DNA from 4 places in the Vibrio cholerae genome. Region 3 is predicted to be linked to each of the others. Evidence: predicted binding sites of a transcription regulator. Region 3 holds the regulator's gene; each other region holds the start of a gene.
What was found. The regulator CRP, encoded in region 3, controls carbon source genes, mostly activating them, when cyclic AMP is high. The targets are predictions, from matches to a motif close to TGTGANNNNNNTCACA.
Positions count from the first base shown of each region.

Region 1: udp (uridine phosphorylase) is a predicted target of CRP. The motif match lies at 1,137-1,152, and genes of this name have one in related genera.
Region 2: F0316_RS02060 (CTP synthase) is a predicted target of CRP. The motif match lies at 1,996-2,011, and genes of this name have one in related genera.
Region 4: deoD (purine-nucleoside phosphorylase) is a predicted target of CRP. The motif match lies at 1,167-1,182, and genes of this name have one in related genera.

Region 1 covers NZ_CP043554.1:1,927,809-1,931,523, forward strand. Annotated here, with positions in the region: gene F0316_RS08940 (hypothetical protein) at 1-212, shown strand, start outside; gene udp (uridine phosphorylase) at 292-1,053, opposite strand; gene F0316_RS08950 (zinc/cadmium/mercury/lead-transporting ATPase) at 1,514-3,715, opposite strand, start outside.
Region 2 covers NZ_CP043554.1:404,808-408,522, reverse strand. Annotated here, with positions in the region: gene eno (phosphopyruvate hydratase) at 1-195, opposite strand, end outside; gene F0316_RS02060 (CTP synthase) at 274-1,911, opposite strand; gene mazG (nucleoside triphosphate pyrophosphohydrolase) at 2,186-3,001, opposite strand; gene relA (GTP diphosphokinase) at 3,101-3,715, opposite strand, start outside.
Region 3 covers NZ_CP043554.1:251,622-255,336, forward strand. Annotated here, with positions in the region: gene astD (succinylglutamate-semialdehyde dehydrogenase) at 1-663, shown strand, start outside; gene F0316_RS01220 (DUF1338 domain-containing protein) at 806-1,597, shown strand; gene crp (cAMP-activated global transcriptional regulator CRP) at 1,676-2,308, opposite strand; gene F0316_RS01230 (phosphoribulokinase) at 2,551-3,420, opposite strand; gene F0316_RS01235 (YheU family protein) at 3,517-3,715, opposite strand, start outside.
Region 4 covers NZ_CP043556.1:694,832-698,546, reverse strand. Annotated here, with positions in the region: gene F0316_RS17210 (MerR family transcriptional regulator) at 1-27, opposite strand, end outside; gene F0316_RS17205 (YbgA family protein) at 17-970, opposite strand; gene deoD (purine-nucleoside phosphorylase) at 1,292-2,002, shown strand; gene F0316_RS17190 (hypothetical protein) at 2,067-3,536, shown strand; gene F0316_RS17185 (tetratricopeptide repeat protein) at 3,691-3,715, shown strand, end outside.

The DNA.
Region 1 (3,715 bases), 1.3 Mb from region 3:
TCAGCCCTTTAACGCTGGGATCACCAGTCTGCTCATCCGCGATGCGCCAATTGAACGAAATCACCGACAGCAGTGACTTAATGCCAGAGAGCCATAAACTCTATCAGTTAAGCACTGAACTTTCGGCCACCATTGCGCAGGTATACGACCATATGCTCAATGATTTGGTGGAAAGCCTCTATCACCCGTTACCACAGCTTGTTGTGGCTTAAACAGGCAGGTAAAAAATATAGGAAATAGAAAGCGCCACATCAAGTGGCGCTTTTTAATTCAGTGAAGAAGATATGCCGCTTATTTCAGCATCTTACGTGCAGCTTCCACCACAACTTTGATAGAACGCGCTTCGGTTTCTTTCAACGTCGCGTGATCTGGGATCTCTTTTTGAGTACGGTTGATGATCACACCCGCCACACAGCCCGCTTTCAAACCAGAGCTCGCGCACATGGTCAGCAGAGTTGCCGATTCCATTTCAAAGTTGAGCACGCCCATGTCTTGCCACTCTTTCATCGAGCCTTGGAAACGACGCACTACGCGACCAGTGAAAGTGTCGTAACGCTCTTGACCTGGGTAGAAGGTATCGGAGGACGCTGTCACACCCATATGGACTGTTGCACCGCTTTCTTGTGCTGCCGCTTTCATTGCGGTCGCCACATCAAAATCCGGTACCGCTGGGAATTCCATCGGCGCAAAGTGCAGACTTGCACCATCCAAACGCACAGAACCGGTTGTGACAATCATGTCACCGACATTCACATGAGGCTGGATCGCACCAGTTGTACCAACGCGCAAGAAAGTACGCACGCCTAATTGTGCTAACTCTTCAACCGCAATCGATGTTGAAGGTCCACCGATACCGGTTGAACACACCACCACAGACTGGCCATCCAGCTCTGCGCGGTATACGGTATATTCACGATGGCTTGCGAGGAAAACAGGGTTATCCATCAGCTCCGCGATTTTCTGCACACGAGCAGGGTCGCCCGGAATAATAGCGAGTGTGGCACCGTTTAAATCTGCTTCAGTCACACCAAGGTGGAATACGGTTTTGGTCATAGGGGGCTCCTTCAATTGCGTCTATTCAGCGCACTTATCATTTAGGGTACGGAGTTACTCTACCCGATAGCTTCGCGCAAATAAGTGACAGCAATCACACCAAAGACAGCAATAAGCATCAAACTTTCATAATTAATCGATTTGCATCACAAACAAATGTATCTGTAATGCAAGTCGATTCCTATTACAGAGAGATACCTCTATCCCCTTCCTACTTGAAGCTGCAGCGGTGTTGGCTACGTTCGCTCACCCCAATCACACTGTTTATCTATGCTCATGGGGATTATGAGAGCCATCCTTGGCTCTCACCAAAGGCCAGCCGATGGCTGTGCAAATTTGTTCCAGACAAATTTGTCACTCTCTTGCCGCCTACCTGCAACTCCAAGTAGTTTTGGTATAGTCGTTGAGACTTGAAACACATACGGAAAAACTAGGAGGCGAACCTCCTAGTTAAATGACCTTATTCCGAAGTCGAAGAGCGGAATTTAAGCAGACGCAGTGCATTGAGCGTGACCAGTGCGGTTGCACCGCTGTCGGCCAATACCGCCATCCATAATCCGGTGATGCCAAGTAAACTGGTGACTAAGAACACCGCCTTAAGTCCCAAGGCTAAGACCACGTTTTGGCGAATGATGGCCAACGTAGCACGAGACAGCTCAATCATCCCCGCCAACTCAATCAAGCGATTGTGAGTCAGTGCTGCATCGGCGGTTTCTAGCGCGACGTCGGTGCCGCCGCCCATTGCGATACCAATACTCGCCTCTTTCATGGCTGGGGCATCGTTAATGCCATCGCCCACCATGGCGACACGTTGATGTTGCGCCAACTGCTGAATGTAGCCGACTTTATCTTGCGGCAATAAACCTGCCCGAAAATCCATATTCAGTTGCTGGCTCATTGCGGCCGCGCTGCGTTCGTTGTCTCCCGTCAGCATCAAGGCGTTAATCCCGAGTTGATGTAAGGCGGCGACCGCTTGACGTGCATCACTGCGCAGCGTGTCTTGCCAAGCAATCACACCAACCACCGCGTCACTTGCCAGCATCACAACTACGGTTTTACTTTCAGCTTCAAGCATTTCGACATGCTGTTTCACCACGTCGGGCAATTTGGTTTCGACCCGATTTGGCGCAAGCAGACGATACTGAACACCATCAATCTGGCCGCTAATGCCTCGCCCAACCAAGGCGGTACGCTCTTGCGCTTGTCGGATGGTCAGTTGCTCCGCCTGCGCTTTTGCCACCAGCGAGGTCGCTAAGGGATGATGTGAGCCCATCTCAATCGCAGCAGCCCGAGCTAACAAGGTCGCGCTATCCCAACCTTGCAGCGGGATAAGGTCTGTGACTTGCGGTTTACCTTCGGTCAAGGTGCCTGTCTTATCAAAGGCAATGGTCTCGATTTTTCCCAATTGCTCTAATGCCGCACCACCTTTAATTAAAGCCCCACGACGCGCCGCCGCCGCTAAACCCGAAGTGATCGCCGCAGGTGTGGAGATCACTAGCGCACAAGGACAAGCGATGAGCAGCAAAGCAAGGCCACGGTAAATCCAAGTCTGCCAATCGGCACCAAACGCTAATGGCGGGACCACAATCACGGCGAGCGCGACCAGCATCATCAGCGGGGTATACCAACGACTGAATTTATCTAAAAAACGCTCCAGTGGTGCTTTGCGCGATTCAGCCTCTTCAATCATATGCAAAATGCGGTCGATGGCGTTTTCACCTTGTTTCGAGGTGATTTCAATCTGCACCACCTTATCCACGACCACACAACCTGCAGAAACCCGCTCCCCTGCTGTTAATTCTACAGGTAAGGATTCGCCCGTTAACGCACTGTTATCCAGACTGGCGGCGGCAAGTAAGCGCCCATCCGCTGGTAAACGACCTCCGGGAGCCACTTCAATGACATCGCCCAGTTGCAACTGCGCGGCAGGAACGGTGACACGCTCTCCATTTTCTATACGAATCGCCGTTTCTGGCACCAGCGCCATCAAGGCTTGTACGCCCGTACGTGCCCGAGAAGCGGCATAAGCCTCCAAGCGCTCACCAATCAAAAACAGCAGTAATACCATGGCGGCTTCTAAGGTTTCCCCCAAATAAAGCGCGCCAATTGCGGCAACCGACATTAAGGTTTCAATCGAGAAAGGAGAACCCGATTTGGCAAGACGCCAAGCTTGTTGAAGGATGGGGAACAGCCCCAATAGACAAGTCAGCGTATAAATCCAGCGGCTCATCTCGCTGGAGTTGACTAAGGCACCTATTGCCATCAGCGTAGCGATACCGATAATTCGTGCGTTTTCACTCTGCCAGAGGGGCGGCTTGGATTGGGATGGTGTTGCCGCTGAACTGGCGGCTGGGTTTAGGCTAAAACCGCTGTCGCGTACTGCTTGTTCGATAAGCGGCGCGGTTGAGGGTTGATTAAAGCCAACCACCAATTTCTGAGTAGCGAACATTACCTGCACTTGAGTGACATCACCCAACTGCTTAACGGCTTTTTCAATTTTTTGTGCGCAAGAAGGACAATCCATTCCTGCGATATACCAACTCTGCTGATAGTGTGATGAACGTGGTTCGTGACGTCGCTCGGGGTCTTCTTCCAACGTCGCACCGCCACCACCATCACTGGTACAGCAACTATCACCGTCACAAGAAGCGCTTACGCCTGC
Region 2 (3,715 bases), 150 kb from region 3:
CAGAACGCCTTTACCTAGGAAACGAGACTTGTCACCGTCACGCAGTTCAAGCGCTTCACGAGAACCAGTAGAAGCACCAGATGGAGCTGCTGCCATACCAACGAAACCACCTTCTAGATGAACTTCTGCTTCTACCGTTGGGTTACCACGTGAGTCGATGATTTCACGACCTAGAACTTTAACGATCTTAGACATTAATGTTTCCTCTCAATTGAATTTAAATGTCAAAACTAAAAGGGTAGCCACACTGCTAAAGTGGCTACCCGTATCCTTTTACTTCAATTCACCGCGTTGGAACTGACCCGCTGCTTTTACAAAGCCAGCAAACAGAGGGTGACCATCGCGTGGGGTTGAGGTGAACTCTGGGTGGAACTGCGCTGCCACAAACCATGGGTGAGCAGGGTTCTCAATCACTTCAACCAGCTTCTTATCTGCTGACAGACCAGAAACCTTCAAACCTGCTTTTTCAATCTGAGGACGCAGCAGGTTGTTGACTTCGTAACGGTGGCGGTGACGCTCATGAATGGTTGCGCTACCGTACAACTCGTACGCTTTAGTGCCTTTCTCAAGGTGGCATAGCTGTGAACCTAGACGCATGGTACCGCCCAGATCTGATTTCTCGCTACGCTCTTCGACATTGCCTTCGCCATCTACCCATTCCGTGATCAAACCAACCACAGGGTATTTGGTGTTTTTATTGAATTCGGTTGAGTGTGCACCTTCCATACCCGCTACATTGCGCGCGTATTCAATGAGTGCCACTTGCATACCCAAGCAGATGCCAAGGTAAGGAATTTTGTTTTCACGTGCATATTGCGCTGCACGGATTTTGCCTTCGATACCACGATCGCCAAAACCACCCGGTACCAGAATCGCATCCAAACCATTGAGCACATCGGTGCCTTTGGTTTCAACGTCTTGTGAATCTACGTATTTGATGGTCACGCTCAGACGGTTCTTCAGACCGGCGTGTTTCAGGGCTTCGTTGACCGATTTGTAAGCATCTGGCAGTTCAGTGTACTTACCAACCATACCGATAGTCACTTCACCGGTTGGGTTCGCTTCTTCGTAAATCACCTGTTCCCATTCAGAGAGATCCGCTTCTGGCGCGTTAATGCCAAAACGTGCACACACCAAATCATCCAACCCTTGAGAGCGGATCAGTTGTGGGATCTTGTAGATAGAATCCACGTCTTTCATTGAGATAACGGCTTTTTCAGGCACGTTACAGAACAGAGCAATTTTCTTACGCTCGTTGGCTGGGATCATACGATCGCTACGGCAAACCAGAATATCTGGCTGAATACCGATAGAAAGCAGCTCTTTTACTGAGTGTTGAGTTGGCTTCGTTTTTACTTCGCCCGCTGCCGCTAGGTAAGGAACCAGCGTCAGGTGCATGAACATAGCGTGCTCACGACCCACTTCGATGGCAAGCTGACGGATCGCTTCCATAAATGGCAGTGATTCGATATCACCCACAGTACCGCCAACTTCAACGATAGCGATGTCGTGGCCTTCTGAACCCGCAATCACACGATCTTTGATCGCGTTAGTGATATGAGGAATAACCTGAATCGTGGCACCTAAGTAGTCGCCACGGCGCTCTTTGCGCAGAACATCAGCGTAAACACGACCTGCGGTAAAGTTGTTGCGCTTGGTCATCTTGGTACGAATGAAACGCTCGTAGTGACCAAGGTCTAGGTCGGTTTCTGCGCCATCTTCCGTAACGAACACTTCACCGTGTTGAGTTGGGCTCATGGTGCCCGGGTCAACGTTGATGTAAGGGTCAAGCTTCATCATGGTCACTTTAAGACCACGAGCTTCAAGAATCGCTGCAAGGGATGCTGCTGCAATACCTTTACCTAGAGAGGATACAACCCCGCCAGTAACAAAAATATAATTTGTCGTCATGTTTAACCTGAAATTGGTTGAATGAGGGAAATGGATTTCTTCTGGACGGGACGAAACTATACCAGAAGGCCCCCATTGCCACAACGTGAAATCTATCACACTCAATTTTTTATTTTTTGCTTCAAATCAAACCAAATTGAAGCAAACACTGTGTTGGGCACATTATCTGAGTCACTTTTGTCTCAAAGCGCGCTCTTTTTTCGCACAAGACAAATTTGCTGCTTAATCAACCATTAAGCTTGACTGTAGATTGATTGTTATTTTTCACACTCCGTCAGGAAAATGACTTTATTGCCTGTTTTTCTTCAAGTTTTACTTCATCCCAAAATCCGTCGAGTTCCGCCAAAGTGAACGCGTGCAGCGGCTTATTTTTCGCTCTGGCTTTGTCCTCAACACCTTGAAAACGGCGCACAAATTTGGCGTTGGCTTTACTCAGCGCCATTTCAGGATCATGACCTAAATGACGCACTAAATTGACGGTTGCGAATAAAAGATCGCCTAGCTCTTCCTCAACTTTTTGCGTATCCACATCCACTTGCAGCGCTTCTTCCATCACCTCTTCGACTTCTTCGTGCACTTTGTCGACAACCGGACCAAGGCTATCCCAATCAAATCCGTATTGAGCACACTTTTTCTGGATCTTGTAGGCACGCGATAAAGCGGGCAACGAACGTGGTACAGAGTCTAGAATACTTTGCTCACTTTTGCCTGCTTGCGCTTTTTCTTTGGCTTTTTCCGCTTCCCAATTGGCGTGAATTTGCGCGTCATTTTCAAAGGTGGCATCCCCAAACACATGAGGATGGCGGCGGGTCAGTTTCTCGTTGACCGTTTCCACCACATCACGAAACTCAAACAGGCCTTGTTCTTTGGCCATTTGGCTGTAGAAAATCACCTGAAACAGCAAATCTCCCAACTCTTCACGCAGGTTAGGCCAATCGCGCTGGGTGATGGCATCCACCACTTCAAAGGTTTCTTCGATGGTGTAAGGTGCAATGGTGTCGAAGGTTTGCTCTTTATCCCACGGGCAACCTTGTTCTGGGTCACGCAAGCGGCGCATGATCTGTTCGAGTTGTTCAATCGGGTGTGACATGGCTTTCCTCACATCAGGCATTGAGCGCCTAAACGTATTGACGTTGAAAAAGCAACGAGGTGGAAGTTTTCACTTCACACCTCGCTGTTTGCGTTGGATTTAACCTAAGCGTTTGACCAACATAACATCTTTGATCTGCTCGATGCGTTTAGAAACGCGCGCTAAAGCTTCGACGTTGTTCACCTCAAGATCGAAATCCATGATGATGATTTGGCGTTTATAGTCGGAGCGGCTCTTCATACTCGCCACTTTGACTTTCTCATTGGCCAGCAAAGTCGTGATGTCTTTCAGTAAGCCACTGCGCTCCATCGCTTCAACACGTACGGTCAGTAGATAAGAGCCTACAAAACCACTGCCCCATACGGTATCAATGATCCGCTCTGGTGCATGAAGGCTAAGCTCCTCGAGCTGCTCGCAGTCGCTGCGGTGCACCGAAATACCACGGCCTTGGGTAATGTAGCCACGGATTTCATCGCCTGGGATTGGCTGACAGCAACGCGCAAGGTGGGTCATCAGGTTATCGACCCCTTCCACCACCACCGCATCTTTATGCGGGCGATTCGGTGTTAGGGTTTTGTTTTCCTGCAGTTTTTCCAGCGCGAGCTTATCTTCTTCCTCAGCGGTCGGTTTATTCACTAACGCATTGATATGGTTCACGATCTGATTGATACGCAGATCGCCACTGCCGATACCAACGTACATTTCATCCACGCT
Region 3 (3,715 bases):
ATTATTCAATCGGCGTTTATCAGCAGTGGTCAACGCTGCACCTGTGCGCGTCGCTTGTATGTGCCACTCGGGACGAAAGGCGATGCACTGCTCGATAAACTGGTTTCCGTAACGGCCAAGCTGCGTATTGATCAGCCCTTTGCTGAGCCCGCACCCTTTATGGGACCGTTAGTTTCTGAAGCAGCAGCACAAGTGATCCTCAAGGCGCAAGCAGATCTACAAGCGCTAGGCGGAAAAAGTCTACTTGAAGCTCGCGCCTTGCATGCGGCGTTTATCACTCCGGCCATCATCGATGTGACGGCGATTGAGCGCTTACCGGATGATGAGTATTTCGGGCCTTTGCTGCAAGTAGTGCGTTACCAGACTTTGGCGCAAGCGGTAGAGCTTGCCAATGATACCCGCTTTGGCTTATCCGCCGGACTCGTCTCGACGGATGATGGCGAGTGGGATTATTTTGTCGAACATATTCGTGCGGGCATCGTCAATCGTAACCGCCAATTAACCGGAGCCAGTGGTGATGCGCCATTTGGTGGCCCAGGAGCATCGGGCAACTTACGCCCCAGTGCCTTCTATGCCGCCGACTATTGCGCTTATCCGATGGCTTCAATGGAGGGGGAGACAACATTGCTTCCTGCCACCTTGAGCCCGGGTGTTGAACTCTAATCATAATTTATTTTGTGCCTGCGCAGCCAAGTAGGCACTTTTTCCGTCACAGGTTGAAAGCTTTATCGTGTTAGCGCTGGGTAAATTACACGGCGTCTAACCTTAGTCCGTTTGCGTTTCATAGGATCAACAAGGAGGCGTTATGACGCCAACAGCTTTATTCCAATCGCTCTGGAATGATTATATTGAGCGCCTCTGCCCATCGGCAGACAGAGTGCATCAACTCCTACAAGAAGATGAGCCGCTGATTAATGACCATATTGCGCTGCGCACATTTAATTTGGCGCCACTGGGCTTAGAGACGCTGGCTAAACCGTTTCTGGCACTCGGCTACCAAGCGTGTGGTGAGTATGAGTTCAAAAGTAAAAAACTCTTTGCTAAGCATTTTGAACATCCCGATCCTTTGCAGCCTAAGGTTTTCATTAGTGAGCTGAAAGTGGAAGAGTGTTCACCTGAGCTGCAAGCGATTGTTGAAAAGCTGGTGGCGCAAGTTCAGCCACAAGCATTAGCCAGTGAGGCTTTTTTGTATGGCGGTCGCTTATGGAGCTTAAGCCATGCCGACTATCTTACTTTGGCGAAAGAGAGTGAGTATGCTGCTTGGCTTGCGGCGCATGGTTATGGTGCAAACCACTTTACAGTCAGCGTGAATCAGCTCAATGCGCTGCATGAAGTGAAACAGGTCAATGACCATCTGCGCCAACATGGCTTTAGCATCAATGAATCGGGTGGGGAAGTAAAAGGCTCACCAGAAGTCTTGCTAGAACAGTCTTCAACCATGGCTGATAAAGTGTTAGTGCGTTTTAACGAAGGCGCGGAGATGATCCCCGGTGGCTTTTATGAGTTTGCCAAACGCTACCCTATGGCCGATGGTCAGCTCTATCCCGGATTTGTCGAAGCTTCGGCGGATAAGATCTTTGAAAGCACGAACCGTTAAATCTAGCGCATCACACAAATAAAAATAGCCACCGCAGGGTGGCTATTTTTTATAACACGAGACGGGTTATCGGGGCACTTAGCGAGTGCCGTAAACCACGATGGTTTTACCGTGGGCAGAGATCAGGTTCTGTTCTTCCAGCATCTTCAGGATGCGGCCAACGGTTTCGCGAGAACAGCCAACAATTTGACCGATCTCTTGGCGAGTGATCTTGATTTGCATACCATCAGGGTGAGTCATCGCATCGGGCTGACGTGCAAGGTTCAGCAGAGTCTGTGCGATACGGCCAGTTACGTCTAGGAACGCAAGGTCGCCAACTTTCTGGCTGGTCACTTGCAGACGACGAGCCATTTGACCTGAAAGGCGCATCAAAATGTCTGGGTTAACTTGGATTAACTGACGGAATTTCTTAAATGAGATTTCAGCCACTTCACACGGTGTTTTGGCACGAACCCAAGCGGTACGCTCTTGACCTTCTTCAAACAGGCCGAGTTCACCGATGAAATCACCTTGGTTCAGGTAAGAGAGAATCATCTCTTTACCTTCTTCATCTTTGATCAGTACCGCAACTGAACCTTTTACGATGTAGTACAGCGTTTCCGCCTTCTCACCCGCGTGGATCAGCGTGCTTTTTGATGGGTACTTATGAATGTGACAATGTGAAAGAAACCACTCTAGTGTTGGATCGGTTTGAGGTTTACCTAGAACCATAATAATCTCACTTCCTCTGCAGGGTACGCTTGCCGCTATCCATATTTTAGCGAAGCCTCAATTGGGCTTACTAGAATAAGAGGTGTTACCCAAGGCTGCAAGCTATCTTGTGTTTCGGTTAAGAATAGTATCCTTTTTCGAAATCGATTTCTTGATTTTAATCGTGTCAGTAGTCCGATTTGCTACGCAAAACTGTGCACATGATCACGGTATGAAAAGTAAGCATTCATCACTGGTCGGATCTAGCCAATTTTTCCCGTTTCGATCAGTTGTTGCAGCAGCGGGCGCACAATCAAATCCATCGCAAAACTCATTTTACCGCCGGGGACGACAATGGTGTTGTGGCGTGACATAAACGAGCCATCAATCATCGCCAGCAAGTACGGGAAATCGACGTTTTTGATGCCACGAAAACGGATCACCACAAAACTCTCATCCAGCGTTGGAATGCCTTTGGCATTGAGTGGGTTCGAAGTATCGACCGTAGGCACACGTTGAAAGTTGATGTGGGTGCGCGAAAATTGCGGGGTGATGAATTTAAGGTAGTCGTCCATTGAGCGAACAATCGAATCCATCACCGCTTCGCGTGAATGGCCGCGATCGCGCGTGTCGCGCACGTATTTTTGGATCCACTCAAGGTTAACGATGGGTACCATGCCAATCAAAAAATCGACGTGTTGCGCGACATTAACATCGCCATCAACGACCCCGCCGTGCAAGCCTTCATAAAACAGCACATCGGAGTTTTCAGGCAGCGACTGCCAAGGGGTAAATGTACCGGGCATCTGGTTATACGGCACCGCTTCATCAAAGGTGTGCAAGTAGCGGCGTACTTGGCCGGTGCCTACTTTTCCATATTGGCGGAAGAATTCTTCCAGTGTAGGGAAATCGTTGGCTTGCGGGCCAAAGTAGCTGATATGGCGGCCTTGTTCACGCGCTTTGCGGATTTCCACATCCATTTCTGGGCGAGTAAAACGGTGGAAACTGTCTCCTTCCACCCAAGCGGGTTTGATGTTCATCATATTGAACATCTTGCGAAAGGCTTCTGAGGTGGTAGTGGTACCGGCGCCGGAAGAACCGGTCACCGCAATAATCGGATGTTTGGCTGACATGACAAACCTTGTCCTTTAAGTCCTTGATTTTGGTGCTAACTTAGACACCTTCCGAAAAATGACTATAGCACGGAAAATGCTGTCGTCACGGCATGGCTAAAACGGATGGCATTTAATATCCACGGTTTCATGCAATTCTGAATAGACGATCACAGCTTGTCCAGATTGTAATTGAGTACGTACCTGAGCAATTTTCTCTTCTAGCGAGACTTCAATATCGCCATAGTCGGTGCCTTCACGCAGCACAAATTCACGGATCAAATTGTCGAGTGTGTCTGGCGCAATCTCTTGCCAT
Region 4 (3,715 bases), on a different replicon from region 3:
CGCGTAACGTTTTTCATCACAAACCATAACGTAGTTTCAACTCCTGAGGATAAGGGTTTAGGTAGCGCTGCTGAGCGAGATAAGCATCAGGAAACAGAGCGAGATAATGTTTGAGTAGCGTGATGGGCGCTAACAGTGGCAGCTCACCCACCCGATAGCTCTCGATCACTTGAGCCAGTTCGGCTTTTTGTAATTTGTTCAGCGAGCGCTTGAAATAACCTTGCAAATGCATCAGCACATTCGTGTTATTTTTGCGGCTAGCGCGGTGAGCCAGAGCTTGCATCAAACCTAAGCGGTACTCTTGGATAAAAGAATCCAATGGATACTGTTTCACATTCGCCACTAAGCGGCCTAACGCGCGATACGCCTGCGGGTTATGTGCCATCAGGGTTAATTTGTAGCGAGAGTGAAATTCGACGATTTTTTTCGCGCTCGGCGCATCGCCCATGCTGGTGTAAAAATCATGCAAACAGAAAACTCGGGTGATGTAATTTTCCCGCAAGACCGGATCATTCAATCGACCATCTTCTTCAATCGGTAGCCACGGCATTTTTTCCATCAAAATTCGGGTATAGACGCCAACGCCCTCTTTTTCGGTGCCATTGTGCTTGTAGACTTTGACACGCTCCATACCACAACTGGGTGATTTTGCGCAGACGATGTAGCCACACAACTCAGCATGTTGTAACTCAGCAACTTTCTGCTGTGAGTAACTCTCTAACGCGGCGGTGTGATCACGCGAGCTGTCTTTGGTTTCCACCAAGGCAATCCGTTCATTTTCCGAGATAAGTCGTAATGTGGGACGCGGAACAGGTAGCCCCATTCCCATTTCTGGACAAACAGAAACAAACTCCGCGTAACGATCGAGCTCATTGGTCACGAAATGGCTAATTTTATGCCCGCCATCGAAGCGTACTTTCGCTCCAAGTAGACAAGCACTGATCCCAATTTTGAGTGGCGTGGTCTGCATACGAGTCTCCAACACTTATCTATACAATGAAAATTTCTGTACAAGATCTATAGCACGTGATTTTGTACTGTACAAATATTTTTTTTGTACAGAATTTTCCAACCCTACCAACCAAACGATTAGCTCAACGTTTGCCTTATCAGTTTCAACAGATTTCGTTATCAATGACCTGTTTCGATTTTAAAAGAGAGTATTTTGTGACACCTCTCTCAAGTAGCCTTGTGGATACTGGCTAGTATTGGCACAACAGATAAGCCTTGAGCCAACAGGATCCGTAATTAGTATCTTTGTCTGTTGGCGAAATTGAATTGGAGAATAACCATGGCAACCCCACACATTAACGCTCAACCTGGTGATTTTGCTGAAACCGTATTGATGCCGGGCGATCCACTACGTGCGAAATACATTGCAGAAACCTTCTTGGAAGACGTCAAGCAAGTGTGCGATGTACGTAGTATGTTTGGCTTTACAGGCACATACAAAGGCAAAAAAGTCTCTGTGATGGGTCATGGCATGGGCATCCCTTCTTGCAGCATTTATGTACATGAATTGATTGCAGAATATGGTGTGAAGAACATCATTCGTATCGGCAGCTGTGGTGCAGTACGTGATGACGTCAAACTGATGGACGTGGTGATCGGTATGGGTGCATCAACTGACTCAAAAGTGAACCGCATCCGCTTCAGCGGCCATGATTTTGCGGCCATCGCCGACTACGACTTGCTGGAAACGGCGGTTAACCAAGCTCGTGCTCAGCAAGTACCAGTAAAAGTGGGTAACGTATTTTCTGCCGATCTGTTCTACACCCCTGAGCCTGAGATTTTCGAAAAGATGAAAAAACTCGGCATTTTAGGTGTGGATATGGAAGCGGCCGGTATCTACGGTGTAGCGGCTGATCTCGGCGCACGCGCTCTGACGATTCTGACGGTATCGGATCACATTCTACGTGGCGAAAAACTCAGCTCAGAAGATCGTCAAAAGTCATTTAATGACATGATGAAAGTTGCGCTTGAAACTGCCATCAACATCTAATCTATCTTGTTATTACCGTCAGGCCACTCAGCCTGACGGCCTCGAGTACCCCGAGGGGGAGATCGTGCCTAACGACCAACTACCACCGGACGCAGAAGGTTTACAACTCAACTTTTGTAAAACATTGGCGTGTGACAACTTTGGATTGAGTGAAGCAAAGCATTATGTTTTGCAACGCGTAAACCCGAAACGGCCAGCGATGGTTTGTCGTGAATGTGGAGCTTTCCCCCCCTTACTTAATAACCGCGATGTGGTGAACGAACTGCACCGCTTACGCCAATTGCACAGTGATGGCCTACCGGCTTGCCATAATCCGGCATGCCCGAACACGGGATTATCCGTCCATACTCACAAACAGCTTTATCACGCCTTTGGTTACAGTGGCGATCGCCAGCGTTATCGTTGCAAAGCCTGCCACTCGACGTTTGTGGATAAATGGTCAGGCGCCAATCATAAGCTCAACTTCCAAGAATCTCTGCTCGGGTTACTGTTTACAGGTTATTCCGTGCGCGAAATTTGCCGCAAGCTGTCAATCAATCCGAAAACCTTTTACGACCATCTCGACCATATCGCCAGCCGTTGTCGTCGCAAATTGGCAATGATTGATGCACGCTGGGTAAACCATGCCAAAGCGTATCAATTTGCCTCGCATTACCAACCCTTGCAGGCACACAGCCATAATGGCGTTTACTGGATTGCTACCGGTGATGCGCAAACGGGTTACATTCTGTGCCAACATCTTAACTACTCTGCCGATGAACAGCCGACGGGCAGCCTAGACCACGATCCTTACCAAACGCCAGCACGTTTTGTGCCGCAAGGTTATGCCGCAGAAGCGCAGGCCACACCCCATAAAGCGTTAACCTTGTTACGGGAACGGATTGATAACCGCTACCAACTGATTTTGGCGCGTGCCAACGTCGAAGATCCGATGGGCAACTTGGCACAGTTTCACTACCCCTCAAAAGGCGCAGTGATCCGGCCGCCTTACACCTCCTACGCCCATTATCTGCATGTGCTGGATATGTGCGACCCAGGCAAACGAGTTTCAATCTTCATGCCGCAAGATCCTCTATTACGTTCTGCGGCGTTAAGCGTCAGTTTGTCCCGAATCCGATGTCAAAATGTTGACCTTATGTACGTAGAGGAAGATCCGGATTGGCAGACACAAAGCCCATTGGAGAAAACCGATATTGTGCACATGGGGTGGTGGCGTGATCGTTGGGCTATCGCTCATTCAGGCACCAAAGCCAAAGGGATTTGTTATTTAGCAGGCAGCAACCCTGACCCACAACACTGGTTACAGCACGCCTCCATAAGACAAATCGAATACTATCAGAATCGATTCCAGCTCTTGTTCGAGTCCTTCATCAATGAGCCACGTCGTAAACTGCGGCCGGGCGGGATCCAGCCTCTGCTGGACATATTCCGTGCATGGCACAATTTATGCTACCAAGATAAACATGGATTTACTGCGGCACAAAACCTAGGTTTATCGCAGCATCCTCTAACATTAAAGGAACTTTTGTCCTAAATTGCTTAGAGGAAGAGTGTGAGATAACACTAATTATTATCGAATGACTTGATAAAAGTGTCCGTTTTTTCACATGAAATCGTGTTTAATGGCGTCTTCTCCCTATAATGGGTAAGCCATGACGAGCATGAAATCGCCTAAGGACGACTGTATTTTGGACAAAAGCCAATATCTTCTTG